DNA from 2 places in the Streptomyces sp. NPDC041124 genome. Region 2 is predicted to be linked to the other one. Evidence: riboswitches for the same ligand, from Rfam matches in the RefSeq annotation. Region 2 holds a riboswitch; the other holds the start of a gene.

Evidence for each region. Region 2 has a riboswitch for glycine ahead of gcvT (glycine cleavage system aminomethyltransferase GcvT). Riboswitches for the same ligand answer to the same signal wherever they lie in the genome.
Region 1: it holds a riboswitch for glycine, as region 2 does, so the genes downstream of both, gcvP (aminomethyl-transferring glycine dehydrogenase) here and gcvT (glycine cleavage system aminomethyltransferase GcvT) in region 2, are expected to answer to the same signal.

The regions. Positions count from the first base shown of each region.
Region 1 covers NZ_JBVIYR010000006.1:8,864-16,165, reverse strand. The annotation lists gene modA (molybdate ABC transporter substrate-binding protein) at 1-210, shown strand, start outside; gene ACZ6A9_RS17365 (ABC transporter permease) at 207-1,034, shown strand; gene ACZ6A9_RS17360 (ABC transporter ATP-binding protein) at 1,037-2,128, shown strand; gene gcvP (aminomethyl-transferring glycine dehydrogenase) at 2,184-5,069, opposite strand; glycine riboswitch at 5,244-5,339, opposite strand; gene ACZ6A9_RS17350 (PRC-barrel domain-containing protein) at 5,453-5,827, shown strand; gene ACZ6A9_RS17345 (DNA polymerase IV) at 5,838-7,223, opposite strand; gene ACZ6A9_RS17340 (MerR family transcriptional regulator) at 7,285-7,302, opposite strand, start outside.
Region 2 covers NZ_JBVIYR010000009.1:77,804-85,105, forward strand. The annotation lists gene ACZ6A9_RS24005 (DUF6236 family protein) at 1-525, shown strand, start outside; gene ACZ6A9_RS24010 (L-serine ammonia-lyase) at 601-1,968, opposite strand; gene glyA (serine hydroxymethyltransferase) at 2,142-3,398, opposite strand; gene gcvH (glycine cleavage system protein GcvH) at 3,413-3,790, opposite strand; gene gcvT (glycine cleavage system aminomethyltransferase GcvT) at 3,902-5,029, opposite strand; glycine riboswitch at 5,071-5,194, opposite strand; glycine riboswitch at 5,195-5,294, opposite strand; gene ACZ6A9_RS24030 (AAA family ATPase) at 5,516-6,184, shown strand; gene ACZ6A9_RS24035 (enhanced serine sensitivity protein SseB) at 6,237-7,013, shown strand.

The DNA of each region.
Region 1 (7,302 bases), on a different contig from region 2:
GCCGCCCTCGTGTACGGCACGGATGTCCGGGCGGCCGGTGACAAGGTGGAGGGCGTGCACTTCCCCGAATCCGCCGAGGCCGTCAACGACTATCCGATCGCCCGGCTCGACGACGCCCCGAACCCGTCGGCGGCGAAGGCGTTCGTGGAGTCGGTCACGTCCGCGGAAGGCCGGAAGGTCCTCGGCGAGGCGGGATTCCTGGAGCCGTGACCACCGGCCGTCAAGTGCCCCGCACCTCACGCCCGCGCACGCCCGGCCGGGGTGTCCCCCTCGCCCTCCTCGTGCCCGCCCTGCTGGGCCTGGCGTTCCTCCTGGTGCCCCTCCTCGCCCTGCTCCTGCGGGCCCCCTGGCGCAGCCTGCCCGAGCAGCTGACCAGCCCCGAGGTGTGGGAGGCGCTGCGCCTGTCGCTGCTGTGCGCCACCCTGGCGACCGCGCTGAGCCTGGTCGTCGGGGTACCGCTGGCCTGGCTGCTGGCCCGTACGGACTTCCCCGGACGCGGTCTCGTCCGCGCCCTGGTGACGCTCCCGCTGGTGCTGCCCCCGGTGGTGGGCGGAGTGTCCCTGCTGCTCGCGCTCGGCCGCAACGGCGTCGTCGGCCAGTGGCTGGACGCGTGGTTCGGCATCACCCTGCCGTTCACCACGGCGGGCGTCGTCCTCGCCGAGACGTTCGTGGCGATGCCGTTCCTCGTCATCAGCGTCGAGGGCACGCTGCGGGCAGCCGACCCTCGCTACGAGGAGGCGGCCACGACCCTGGGAGCCTCCCGCTTCACCGCGTTCCGCCGCGTCACCCTGCCGCTGATCGCACCCGGCGTCGCCGCCGGCGCGGTACTGGCCTGGGCCCGGGCCCTCGGGGAGTTCGGCGCGACGATCACCTTCGCCGGGAACTTCCCCGGCCGCACCCAGACCATGCCGCTCGCGGTCTACCTCGCCCTGCAGAACGACCCGGCCGCCGCGATCGCCCTCAGTCTCGTCCTGCTGGCGGTGTCCATCGCCGTACTGGCCGGGCTGCGGGACCGCTGGATGAGGGCCGGGTGACGATGATGCGGGAGAAACCCGACAAGACGCCCGGCATCCCCTTCGGGACCGCTCCCGAAGGGCTGGACGCGCACCTCGTCGTGGACCGCGGTTCGTTCCGCCTGGACATCGCCTTGGCCGCCGCCCCCGGTGACGTCGTCGCCCTGCTGGGCCCGAACGGCGCGGGCAAGACCACCGCCCTGCGCGCCCTGGCGGGCCTCGCTCCCCTCACCTCCGGCCGTCTGCGGCTGGACGGCGCGGACCTGCTCCGCACACCGCCCGAATCGCGCCCGGTAGGGGTCGTCTTCCAGGACTATCTGCTCTTCCCGCATCTCACGGCCCTGGACAACGTGGCCTTCGGACCCCGCTGCCGGGGCGCCGGCAAGGCGGCGGCCCGCGCCGGGGCGGCCGAGTGGCTGGAGCGGATGGGGCTCACCGAGCACGCCGGCGCCAAGCCCCGGCACCTCTCCGGCGGCCAGGCGCAGCGCGTGGCACTCGCCCGCGCCCTGGCCACCCACCCCCGGCTGCTGCTCCTGGACGAACCGCTCGCCGCCCTGGACGCCCGCACCCGGCTGGAGGTGCGCGCGCAGCTGCGCCGCCATCTGGCCGCGTTCGAGGCCGTCGCGGTCCTGGTCACGCACGACCCGCTGGACGCCATGGTGCTCGCCGACCGCCTGGTGGTCGTGGAGCACGGGCGCGTCGTGCAGGAGGGCACCCCCTCCGACATCGCCCGCCACCCGCGCACCGAGTACGTCGCCCGGCTGGTCGGTCTCAACCTGTACCGGGGGCGGGCCGAGGGCCACACGGTGCGGCTCGACACGGGCCCCTCCGTCAGCACCACGGAGCACCTCGCCGGACCCGCGTTCGTGGCGTTCCCGCCCGGGGCGGTGACCCTGCACCGCAACCGGCCCACCGGTTCCAGCGCCCGCAACGTCTGGCACTGCGCGGTCGCCGGCCTGGAGACCCACGGGGACCAGATCCGCGCCGAACTCACCGGCGAACTGTCCCTGGCCGCCGACCTCACCACGGTCGCCGCCGCCGAACTCGACCTCCATCCGGGCGCGCCGGTGTGGGCCGCGGTCAAGGCGACGCAGACGCACGCGTATCCGGCCTAGCGGCAGGCGGCGAAGGGCCCCGCTCCGGTGCCGGAGCGGGGCCCTTCGTCCTCCGTCAGTCCTCGTAGGCGTCCAGCGGCGGGCAGGAGCAGACGAGGTTCCGGTCGCCGTAGGCCTGGTCGATGCGGCGCACCGGCGGCCAGTACTTGTCGGCGGCGCTCACCCCGGCCGGGAAGACGGCCTCCTCGCGGGCGTAGGAGTGGTCCCACTCCCCGCCGAGGGCGGCGGCGGTGTGCGGCGCGTTGCGCAGCGGGTTGTCGTCCGCGGGCCACTCGCCGGAGCCGACCTTCTCGATCTCGGCGCGGATCGCGATCATCGTCTCGCAGAACCGGTCGAGTTCGGCGAGGTCCTCGGACTCGGTGGGCTCGATCATCAGCGTGCCGGCCACCGGGAACGACATCGTCGGCGCGTGGAAACCGTAGTCGATCAGGCGCTTGGCGACGTCGTCCACCGTCACGCCGGTCGCCTTGGTCAGCGGGCGCAGGTCGATGATGCACTCGTGCGCGACCAGCCCGCCGGGGCCGGTGTAGAGCACCGGGAAGTGCGGCTCGAGACGCTTGGCGATGTAGTTGGCGCTGAGGACGGCCACCTGGGTGGCCCGCTTGAGGCCCTCACCGCCCATGAGGCGCACGTACGCCCAGGAGATGGGCAGGATGCCCGCAGAACCCCACGGCGCCGCCGAGATGGGTCCCACACCGGTCTGCGGACCGGCCTCCGGCTGGAGCGGGTGGTTCGGCAGGTACGGCGCGAGGTGCGCCCGCACGCCGACCGGGCCGACGCCGGGGCCACCGCCGCCGTGCGGGATGCAGAAGGTCTTGTGCAGGTTCAGGTGCGAGACGTCACCGCCGAAGTGGCCCGGCTTGGCCAGTCCCACCAGGGCATTGAGGTTGGCGCCGTCCACGTACACCTGGCCGCCGGCCTCGTGCACCTCGGCGCAGATGTCGGCGACGTGCTCCTCGAACACGCCGTGCGTCGACGGGTACGTGATCATCAGCACCGCCAGCTGGTCACGGTACTGCTCGATCTTGGCCCGCAGGTCCGCGACGTCGACCTCGCCGTCGTCGGAGGTCTTGACGACGACGACCTTCATGCCGGCCATCACGGCGCTGGCGGCGTTGGTGCCGTGGGCGGAGGACGGGATCAGGCAGACGGTGCGCTGTTCGTCGCCGTTGGCCCGGTGGTAGCCGCGGACGGCGAGCAGGCCCGCCAGCTCGCCCTGGGAGCCGGCGTTGGGCTGGAGGGACACCTTGTCGTAGCCGGTGACCTCGGCGAGGCGCTCCTCCAGCTCACGGATGAGCGTGAGGTAGCCCTGCGCCTGCTCGGCGGGCACGAAGGGGTGCAGCTGCCCGAACTCGGGCCAGGTGACCGGCTCCATCTCGGTGGTCGCGTTGAGCTTCATGGTGCAGGAGCCCAGCGGGATCATGCCGCGGTCCAGCGCGTAGTCGCGGTCGGCGAGCCGGCGCAGGTAGCGCAGCATCGCGGTCTCGGAGCGGTGCTGCTGGAAGACGGGGTGGGTCAGGTACTCGTCGTCGCGCAGCAGGGCGTCCGGGAGCGTGTCCGCCGCGGACGCGTCCAGGGCCTCGATGTCGCCCTCGACACCGAAGGCGCTCCACACGGCGGCGAGGTGCGCCCGGGTGGTGGTCTCGTCGCAGGCGAGGGAGACGTGGTCGGCGTCGACGCCGCGCAGGTTGACTCCGTTGCCGCGGGCGGCGGCGACGATCTCGGCGGCCCGTCCGGGGACGCGCACCGTCAGCGTGTCGAAGTAGGAGCCGTGCACGATCTCGGCACCGCCGGCCCGCAGCCCCTCGGCGAGGACGGTGGCGTACCGGTGGGTGCGCCGGGCGATGACCCGCAGGCCCTCGGGCCCGTGGTAGACGGCGTACATTCCGGCCATGACAGCGAGCAGCACCTGGGCGGTGCAGATGTTGCTGGTGGCCTTCTCACGGCGGATGTGCTGCTCGCGGGTCTGCAGGGCGAGGCGGTAGGCCTTGTGCCCGTCAGCGTCGACGGAGACGCCGACGAGCCGCCCGGGCAGGCTGCGCGCCATCTTCTCCTGCACGGCCATGTAACCGGCGTGCGGTCCGCCGAAGCCCATCGGCACACCGAAGCGCTGCGTGGTGCCGACGGCGATGTCCGCGCCCAGCTCGCCCGGCGACTTCAGCAGGGTCAGGGCGAGCAGGTCGGCGGCGACGGTGACGAGCGCGCCGAGGCCGTGCGCCTGGTCGATGACCGGCTTGATGTCGCGTACGGCACCGGAGGCGCCCGGGTACTGGATCAGCACGCCGTTGATGTCGCGCTCGGCGAGTTCGGCGGGGATGCCGTCGCTCAGGTCGGCGACGACGACCTCGACGCCGGTCGGCTCGGCACGGGTCTCGATCACGGCGATGGTCTGCGGAAGGGCGTCCGCGTCGACCAGGAACAGGCCCTTCTTGTTCTTGCCCATGCGGCGCGACAGAGCCATCGCCTCGGCGGCGGCGGTCCCCTCGTCCAGCAGGGAGGCGCCGGAGGTCGGCAGCCCGGTGAGCTCGGCGACCACGGTCTGGAAGTTCAGCAGCGCCTCGAGCCGGCCCTGGGAGATCTCCGGCTGGTACGGCGTGTAGGCCGTGTACCAGGCGGGGTTCTCCATCACGTTGCGCAGGATGACGGGCGGGGTGAAGGTGCCGTAGTAGCCGAGCCCGATCATGGAGCCCAGCACCTCGTTGCGGTCGGCCAGGGTCCGCAGTTCGGCCAGCACCTCGGCCTCGCTCCGCGCGCCCGGCAGGTCAAGCGCCTCGGCGTTCTTGATCACATCCGGCACGGCGGCGGCGGTCAGCTCGTCGAGCGAGCCGTAGCCGACCTGGGCGAGCATCTTGGCCCGGGCCTCGTGGTCGGGGCCGATGTGGCGCTGCTCGAAGGGTATTCCCCGTTCGAGTGCGGAGAGCGGAGTGCGAGGGGCGGTCATTGAGGAGGCCTCCTGGTCCGACGACCTTCGAGGGGCACCACGGCGCAGGTGCCCGGACGGCCTCCCCCTCTGTCATCTCAACCTGAGAGCTTCACCGGAACGCCCGGGGCGGTCCGGCTTTCACCGTCGGTGAGAGCGGAAGCCGTCGACACCCGCTCTGCTTTCCAGAGTGACCTCGTCCGTGCGGTACGTGTGCCTGAGAGATTCCGGGGAGGATTTGCTCCTTCGGCGCCTCCGGTGGTGTCCGGAGGACTCTCCCGCACGGGGTCAGCAGCCGATTGCCAGCGTACCAGCGAGCACACGACCGGGTCTTCGAGTGGCCGCCCCGCCGATTGTGCCGTTTTGTAGTGCTTACGGATGAGTGTGCGACCAGTGGAGGGCCCGTGCAGACCGACATCGATCCGCGCCACCTGATCGGCCGCAAGGCGTTCGACCGCGACGGCACCCGCATAGGCACCATCGACGAGGTGTACCTCGACGACGCCACCGGCGTGCCGGAGTGGGCGGCCATACGCACCGGCCTGTTCAGCAGGGACGCCTTCGTCCCCCTGGAGCCGAGCGAACTGATCGACGGGGCGCTCCACGTCCCGTTCGAACGGAGCCTGATCAAGGACGCACCCGACTTCGGCGTGGGCCGTCACCTCTCCCCCGAGCAGGAACTCCAGCTCTACCACCACTACGGTCTGGACATCGCCGCGCCGCCTCCTCCCGGGGACCGCGACTTCGGCGAACTCGCGGGCCGGGACAAGCAGGTCTGACCCGCCGCGCTCACGAACCCTCCGCTCCTCCCCCGTTCTCCGCCCCCTCGTCCTTCCCGGGTCCGCGCGACACCAGCGGCAGCGGATCCGCCGGCTGCAGGGCCGGGTCGTCGGTGCGGAAGGTCCTCACTCGGCCCGGCGGGGAGTCGGGGGTCTCGAAGCGCACGGTGACCCGGCCGAGGCCGCTGCCCTGCACCCAGCCGTGTCCGTGTCCGGCGTGCCGTACGTCGTGGCCGGCGGTCCAGTGCCGCTCGGCGGGTGGCGGGCTGTCCGCCACGGTCGCGGCCGCGGGCTCCTCCCCGGCGGATTCCTCTCCGGCCACGCCCGCCGCCTGTGCGAACAGGTCCTCCTGGGTGTAGTCGGCCAGTCCGCTGACCCCCACCCCGAGCAGCCGCACCCCGCCCGTGGTGTCGACCGACTCCAGCAGCCGTTCGGCAGCCTCCCGCACCACGGCGGGATCGTCCGTGGGCCCGCGCAGCGTCTCGGACCTCGTGAGCGTGGAGAAGTCGTACCGCCGCACCTTGAGCTGGATGGTCCGCCCCGACAGGCCCGCCCCGCGCAGTCTGCTCACACACCGGTCGGCGAGCCGGCGCACCTCCGTGCCGACCCGCACCCGGTCGTGGATGTCCACGTCGTAGGTGTCCTCCACGGACACCGACTTGGTCTCCCGCTCAGCCACCACCGGCCGTTCGTCCCGCGCCAGCGCCATGGCGAACAGCGCGTGCCCGTGGGCCTTGCCCAGCAGCCGTACGAGTTCGTCCTCCCCCGCTCCGGCGAGTTCGTCGACCGTGTGGATCCCGGCCCTGCGCAGATGGTCGCCGGTCGCGGGGCCCACGCCGGGCAGCGTGCGCACGGACAGCGGCCCCAGCAGGGCCCGCTCGGTACCCGGCTCGATGACCACCAGCCCGTCCGGCTTCGCCTGCTCCGACGCGATCTTCGCGAGCATCTTGGAGGCGGCGAGCCCTACCGACCCGGTGAGCCCCGTGACCTCCCGTATGTCCGCGCGCAGCCTCGCCCCCGCCAGGCGGGCCGACCGCTCGTCCCAGGCGGTGCCACCGGCCTCCAGGTCCACGAAGGCCTCGTCCAGGCTGAGCGGCTCCACCAGCGGCGACAGGGCCCGCAGCAGCCTCATCACCTGCTCGCTGATCGAGCGGTAGAGGGCGAACCTGGGCACCAGGTACGCGGCGTTCGGCGCCAGGCGCCGGGCCTGTGCCATGGGCATCGCCGAGTGGACGCCGAAGACCCGTGCCTCGTACGACGCCGTGGCGACCACACCGCGCGGCCCGAGCCCGCCCACGACTACGGCCTTCCCGCGCAGACTCGGCTTGGACGCCTGCTCCACCGAGGCGAAGAAGGCATCCATGTCGAGATGCAGGATCGTGGGCGCGGATCTCACATGTCCGATGCTGCCCTACGCCACTGACAACGCCCTCCTCGGCAGGCCCGGGGGGCCTTCCTCAGACGGCCTTGTTGCG
Region 2 (7,302 bases):
GCGGGGCTCGGCGAGGTGCCCGCGGAGAAGATCGTGACGCTGCGCAAGAAGTACGAGCCGGAGTTCCTCGCCTACACGGACGCCGTCGCCCGGACGGCGGCGGACCTGCGCGAGGAACTGGACGGCATCCGCAGCCGGCAGGCACTGGACACGTACGTGCGGCAGGCGGTGCACCGGGAGTTCGACGTGGAGCTGGCGAAGCTGCGCAAGGCCATGAACGGCGTCGGCCTCCAGACGATCACCACCTCCGTCAGCACCACGTTCGACACGCCCACCTCGGCGGCCCTGCTGAGCGGGCTGATCGGCACGGTCGGCGGCACCGTGGCGGGCAGCGCGGCGGGCATCGTGGCCGGCGTCGGCGCGACAGCCGTGGGCATCCTCGGCGGAGCCCGCGGCCGGCGCGACGAAGCACTCGCCGCCTCCCCGGTCAGTTTCCTGCTGCGCGTCGAGAACGGGCTGAACCCCGCCACCGCGGTCCGCAGGATCGGCCGCGCCCTGCGACGGGGCGCCGGCGCGGGCGTGTGACGGGGCGCCGGAGCCGGCGTGCGACGGGCGGGGAACCATGACCGGGGTCCGCTGACCGCCGCCCGACGGCGGGCCTCAGCACTCGATGATGTTGACCGCCAGCCCGCCCCGGGCCGTCTCCTTGTACTTGACCGACATGTCCGCGCCGGTCTCCTTCATCGTCTTGATGACCTTGTCGAGGGAGACCTTGTGCGAGCCGTCGCCGCGCATCGCCATCCGGGCCGCCGTGACCGCCTTGACCGCTGCCATCCCGTTGCGCTCGATGCACGGGATCTGGACGAGGCCGCCGACCGGGTCGCAGGTCAGGCCGAGGTTGTGCTCCATGCCGATCTCGGCGGCGTTCTCCACCTGCTCCGGGGAGCCGCCCAGCACCTCCGCGAGGGCTCCCGCCGCCATCGAGCAGGCCGAGCCGACCTCACCCTGGCAGCCGACCTCGGCGCCGGAGATGGAGGCGTTCTCCTTGAAGAGCATGCCGATCGCGCCGGCCGCCAGCAGGAAGCGGACCACGCCCTCCTCGTCCGCGCCGGGGACGAAGTTCATGTAGTAGTGCAGGACGGCCGGGATGATGCCGGCCGCGCCGTTCGTCGGCGCCGTCACGACCCGGCCGCCGGCCGCGTTCTCCTCGTTCACGGCCATCGCGTAGAGGGTGATCCACTCCATGGCGAGCGCCTGCGGATCGCCCTCGGAGCGCAGCTTGCGCGCGGTGTTCGCGGCGCGGCGGCGCACCTTCAGCCCGCCCGGCAGGATGCCCTCGCGGGACATGCCCCGGTCCACGCAGGCCCGCATCACGCGCCAGATCTCCAGCAGGCCTTCGCGGATCTCCTCCTCGCTCCGCCAGGCGCGCTCGTTCTCCAGCATCAGGGCGGAGATCGACAGGCCGGTCTCCCGGGTGAGGCGCAGCAGTTCGTCGCCCGTGCGGAAGGGGTACTTCAGGACGGTGTCGTCGAGCACGATGCGGTCCGCGCCGACCGCCTCCTCGTCCACGACGAACCCGCCGCCCACCGAGTAGTACGTCTTCGACAGCAGCTCCGCGCCGGTGGCGTCGTGGGCCCACAGCGTCATGCCGTTGGCGTGGTACGGCAGCGTCTCGCGGCGGTGCAGCACCATGTCGTCGTCGTAGGAGAACGCGATCTCGTGCTCGCCGAGCAGCCGGATCCGGCCACCGTCCTTGATCTTCTCCACCCGCTCGTCGGCCGACTCCACGTCCACCGTGCGCGGCGAGTCGCCCTCCAGGCCCAGCAGCACCGCCTTGGGCGTGCCGTGGCCGTGGCCGGTGGCGCCCAGGGAGCCGTACAGCTCCGCCCGCACCGAGGCGACGGAGTCCAGCAGGTCCTCGTTGCGCAGCCGCCGGGCGAACATCCGGGCCGCCCGCATCGGGCCGACCGTGTGCGAGCTGGACGGGCCGATGCCGATCGAGAACAGATCGAAGACCGAGATGGCCACGGGGGGACTCCTAAGGGTTCGGCGGACGACGCTGTCCACCGGGAGGGGTGGTTCGCAGACAGGGACACGGAAGGGGAAACGTTCATGCGGGGTGCATGGTGCGGGGCACCGCGCCCACCGACCAGTGTGCGCGATGCCCCTGATGTCCGTACGTGAGAAAGCGTACGAAAGTACTACAGGCCGGGGTACAGCGGGTGCTTCGCGGCGAGAGCCGTCACCCGGGCCCGGAGCGCCGCGACGTCGTAGGACGGCTTCAGCGTTTCGGCGATCACGTCCGCGACCTCGGTGAAGTCCTCGGCGGTGAAGCCGCGGGTGGCCAGCGCGGGCGTGCCGATCCGCAGACCCGAGGTGACCATCGGGGGGCGAGGGTCGTTCGGGATCGCGTTGCGGTTCACGGTGATGCCGACCTCGTGCAGCCGGTCCTCGGCCTGCTGGCCGTCCAGTTCCGAGTCGCGCAGGTCCACCAGGACCAGGTGCACGTCCGTGCCGCCGGACAGCACGTCCACGCCCACGGCCTTGACGTCGTCCTGGACCAGGCGCTCGGCCAGGATCCGGGCGCCCTTCAGCGTACGGCGCTGACGCTCCTTGAACTCCTCGGTGGCGCACACCTTGAACGCGACCGCCTTGGCGGCGACCACGTGCTCCAGCGGACCGCCCTGCTGACCGGGGAAGACCGCGGAGTTGATCTTCTTGGCCAGCTCGGCCGTGGAGAGGATCACCCCGCCGCGCGGACCGCCCAGGGTCTTGTGCGTGGTGGTCGTCACGACATGGGCGTGCGGGACCGGGTTCGGGTGCAGGCCCGCGGCGACCAGACCGGCGAAGTGCGCCATGTCGACCATCAGGTAGGCACCGACCTCGTCCGCGATCCGGCGGAACGCGGCGAAGTCCAGCTGACGCGGGTACGCCGACCAGCCCGCCACGATCAGCTTCGGCTTGTTCTCCTTGGCGAGCCGCTCCACCTCCGCCATGTCGACCTGGCCGTCGTCGCCGACGTGGTAGGCGACCACGTTGTAGAGCTTGCCGGAGAAGTTGATCTTCATGCCGTGGGTCAGGTGCCCACCGTGCGCGAGGTTCAGGCCCATGATCGTGTCACCGGGCTTGAGCAGCGCGAACATCGCGGCCGCGTTGGCCTGCGCACCCGAGTGCGGCTGCACATTGGCGTGCTCGGCGCCGAACAGCTCCTTGACCCGGTCGATCGCGATCTGCTCGATCACGTCGACGTGCTCGCAGCCGCCGTAGTAGCGGCGGCCGGGGTAGCCCTCGGCGTACTTGTTGGTGAGGACCGAGCCCTGGGCCTCCATGACCGCGACCGGGGCGAAGTTCTCCGAGGCGATCATCTCGAGGGTGGACTGCTGACGGTGCAGCTCGGCGTCGACCGCGGCGGCCACCGCCGGGTCGAACTCGTGCAGGGACGTGTTCAGAACGGACATGCGCTACAGACTCCTCAGCCGGCGATTTCGGCGTCGTACTCGGCGGCGGTCAGCAGGTCGGCCGGCTCGTCGCTGACGCGCACCTTGAACAGCCAGCCGCCCTCGAAGGGCGCCGAGTTCACCAGCGACGGGTCGTTCACGACGTCCTCGTTGACCTCGGTGATCTCACCGCTGACCGGGGAGTACAGGTCGCTGACCGACTTGGTCGACTCCAGCTCGCCGCAGGTCTCGCCCGCGGTCACCGTGTCACCGACCTCGGGGAGCTGGACGAACACCACGTCACCGAGCGCGTTCGCCGCGTGCTCCGTGATGCCGACCGTCGACACGCCGTCCTCGGCGGCCGTCAGCCACTCGTGCTCCTTGCTGTAACGCAGCTGCGTGGGGTTGCTCATGGCCTGAATTCTCCTGTACGGGGGATGACGGATGACTGAGGGGACTGCGTACGGCGCACGTGAGCAGGCACGACATGCTCACCTGTGCGCGGGAAGCCGTCTACGACGGTGTCACTTCTGCCGCTTGTAGAACGGCAGCGCCACGACCTCGTACGGCTCGTGGCTGCCGCGGATGTCCACACCGACACCCTCGGTGCCGGGCGCCGCGTACGCCGGGTCCACGTAGGCCATGGCGATCGGCTTGCCCAGGGTGGGGGAGGGGGCACCGGAGGTGACCTCGCCGATCACCTCGCCGCCGGCCACGACCGCGTACCCGGCGCGCGGGACGCGGCGGCCCTCGGCGACCAGGCCGACCAGCACGCGGGGCGGCTGCGCGGCGGCCCGCTCGGCGGCCTCGGCCAGTGCCGCGCGGCCCACGAAGTCGCCCTCCTTCTCGAACTTCACGACCCGGCCGAACCCGGCGTCGAAGGGCGTGAGGGAGGTGCTCAGCTCGTTCCCGTACAGCGGCATGCCCGCCTCCAGGCGCAGCGTGTCCCGGCAGGACAGCCCGCACGGGACCAAGCCCGCGCCCTCGCCGGCCTTGGTCAGCGCCTGCCACAGCTCCACCGCGTGCTCCGGCTTCACGAACAGCTCGAAGCCGTCCTCGCCGGTGTAGCCGGTGCGGGCGATCAGCGCGGGGACGCCGGCAACCGTGCCGGGCAGACCGGCGTAGTACTTCAGGCCCTCCAGGTCGGCGTCGGTGAGCGAGGCGAGGATGCCCTGCGACGCGGGGCCCTGCACGGCGAGCAGCGCGTAGGCGTCCCGGTCGTCGCGGACCTCGGCGTCGAAGCCGGCCGCACGCTCCCGCAGCGCGTCCAGGACCACCTGCGCGTTGGAGGCGTTGGCGACCACCAGGTACTCGGGGGCGCCTGCGTCGCCCAGCCGGTAGACGATCAGGTCGTCCAGGATGCCGCCGTCCTCGCGGCAGATCATCGTGTAACGGGCCCGGCCGGGCTTGACGCCGCCGATGTTGCCGACCAGGGCGTGGTCGAGGAGGGCGGCGGCCGCCGGGCCGGTGACCGCGATCTCGCCCATGTGCGAGAGGTCGAAGAGGCCGGCCCGGGTGCGCACGGCGTTGTGCTCGTCGCGTTCGGAGCCGTAGCGCAGCGGCATGTCCCAGCCGGCGAAGTCGGTCATCGTCGCGCCGAGCGACCGATGCAGGGCATCGAGCGCGGTCCGGCGGGGTTCGGTACTGCTCATCGGTCGGTCTCCCAGAGGCGATGGGGGAAGGCGAGGGCGATTCCTCCCCATCTGTCATCGGAACCTGAGAGGTTCGCCGTGAACGCCCGCACAGGGGAGACCACGGTTTGCACCTTGGGTGGGGCCGCCGGAGCACGGCTGCGGCGGCCCGCTTTTCAGATGTGCCTCGCCCGCGCGGTAACGGGGCCTGAGAGATTCAAGGGAGGGACTTGCTCCTTCGGCGCCCCGGCGGCAATGGTGCCGGGGACTCTCCCGCGCGGATTCAAACGGCCGGTATGCAGTTGGCGCGCCCATCATTGCACGCATCGCGGGGGCGCGGCAGGGGGACCCTTTCCTGGGATGCACAGGGTGTACGGGCACCATCACGGGGAGCTGTGACAGGCCTGTTTCAGGAAAGGCACGGAAACGGGAGACCCGGGCATTACCTTCTCTTTACACTCAGCGGGGACCCGGACTCACAGCCGGTCCCAGGGGAGGACCAACACGGTGAACAGGACCACGGCGTGCGCCACCACCTCGGGCGTCGCGCTGCCCCCGCAGTCGGCCGACCGGGTCCGCGGGGCCCGCGGCGCGCTGCCCGCGCCCGTCGTCCGCGATCTGCGCGGGCGGGACGGCCGCAGCCCGCGCGCACTGCTCTTCGGGCCCCGCGACCTCGTCGTCGTCACCGGACTGCCCGGCAGCGGCAAGTCCACGCTGATGCGCCGTACGGTGCGCGGCACCCGCATCGACTCCCAGGACACCCGCGACCGCTTCGACCGCCGCCTGTCCGGCTTACTGCCCTACGCCGTCTACCGCCCCCTGGTCCGTCTCGCCCACTACGCCGGCCTGCGCCGCGCGCTGCGCGCCGGAGAGGCGGTCGTGGTCCACGACTGCGGCACACAGGCATGGGTGCGGCGCTGGCTGGCCCGCGAGGCCCGCCGCCGCGGGGCGGGCCTGCACCTGCTGCTGCTCGACGTCACCCCGCAGCAGGCCCTGGCCGGCCAGCGCGAGCGCGGGCGCGGCGTCTCCCGGTACGCCTTCCGGCGTCACCGTGCGGCGAGCGAGCGGCTGCTGCGCGCGGTGGAGCGCGGCCGGCCGCCGGCGCACAGCGGCTCGGCGGTGCTGATCGACCGGGCCGCGGCGGACACCCTGCGCAGGATCGGCTTCGCGGGCTGACCGGATAACCTTTCGGCCACAGCAGCGGTTCCAGGCAGGCGGTAGGCGAGAGATGGACTTCCCGGCGTTCCCGGCCCCGACACACCCCCATCCGCACGGCGGATGGCCCGGCAACGAGCTGGAGGAGGTGCTCTCCGCGTCGCTCGGCGTCCCCTCGGCCGGCAGCAGGATCGTGGAGGTGCTGGGCCGCAGCTTCGTCTGGGTCCCGTTGCCGAACGGCGGTGGCCCGCACAGCGGCCCCCTGGACCTGCCCACCCTGGAGATCGACGGTCAGGCCTACGTCCCCGTCTTCACCTCCGAGGAGCAGTTCCGGCAGGTCGTCGGCTCCCACATGTCGTACACGGTCGCGCCCGCCGTGGAGTTCGCCCGCGGTCTGCCGCCGCAGGCCGGGATCGTGGTGAACCCCGGTGGCGTGGTCGCCGTACCGCTGCCGCCGGCGGCCGTCGCCGAGTTGTGCCGGGCCGGGCACACCCCGCTGGACGGCGCCGCGAGCGGCGGCCGGGTCCGGCTGTTCCAGCCCGACTGGCAGGACGACCCGGTGGACTTCCTCGCCGCGGCCTCGGAGGAGTTCGACGCCGTCGGCGTGGTCACGACCGCCCGTCGCTGCCTCGCCGCGATCGAGACGGCCGACCCGGTCCTGTTCATCGGCGTGGAGCTGGCCCACGGCGAGGGCGACGTCCGCACGCTGCCCCTGGACGCCCTGGGCCGGGCCCTGGGACGCACGGCGGCCCCCTGGCAGGTCAACCTGATCCTGATGGACATCGCCCAGGACCCGGTGGCCGACTGGCTCCGCACCCAGGTCCGCCCCTTCTACGAACGCCGGCCGTAACTCGCCAGGGGTTCCCACCGCGCGGATACGCCACCCCCAGGGCGCGGGGAACTGCGCGACCAGCCCCGACGCACCCGCACCCGCCGCGCCGGCGGGACCGCGCCCGTCCCGTCGCGCGGGTGCGGCAACCCCCTCAGGGGCGCGGGGAACTGCGCGACCAGCCCCGACGCACCCGCACCCGCCGCACGACCCGCACCCCCGAGTCCTCCCGCGCCCCGTCTCGGCCCCCACCCCGCCCCCGCCCCGCCCACCCCGTCGAACCCCCGGCGCCGCACAGCCCACCTCGCCC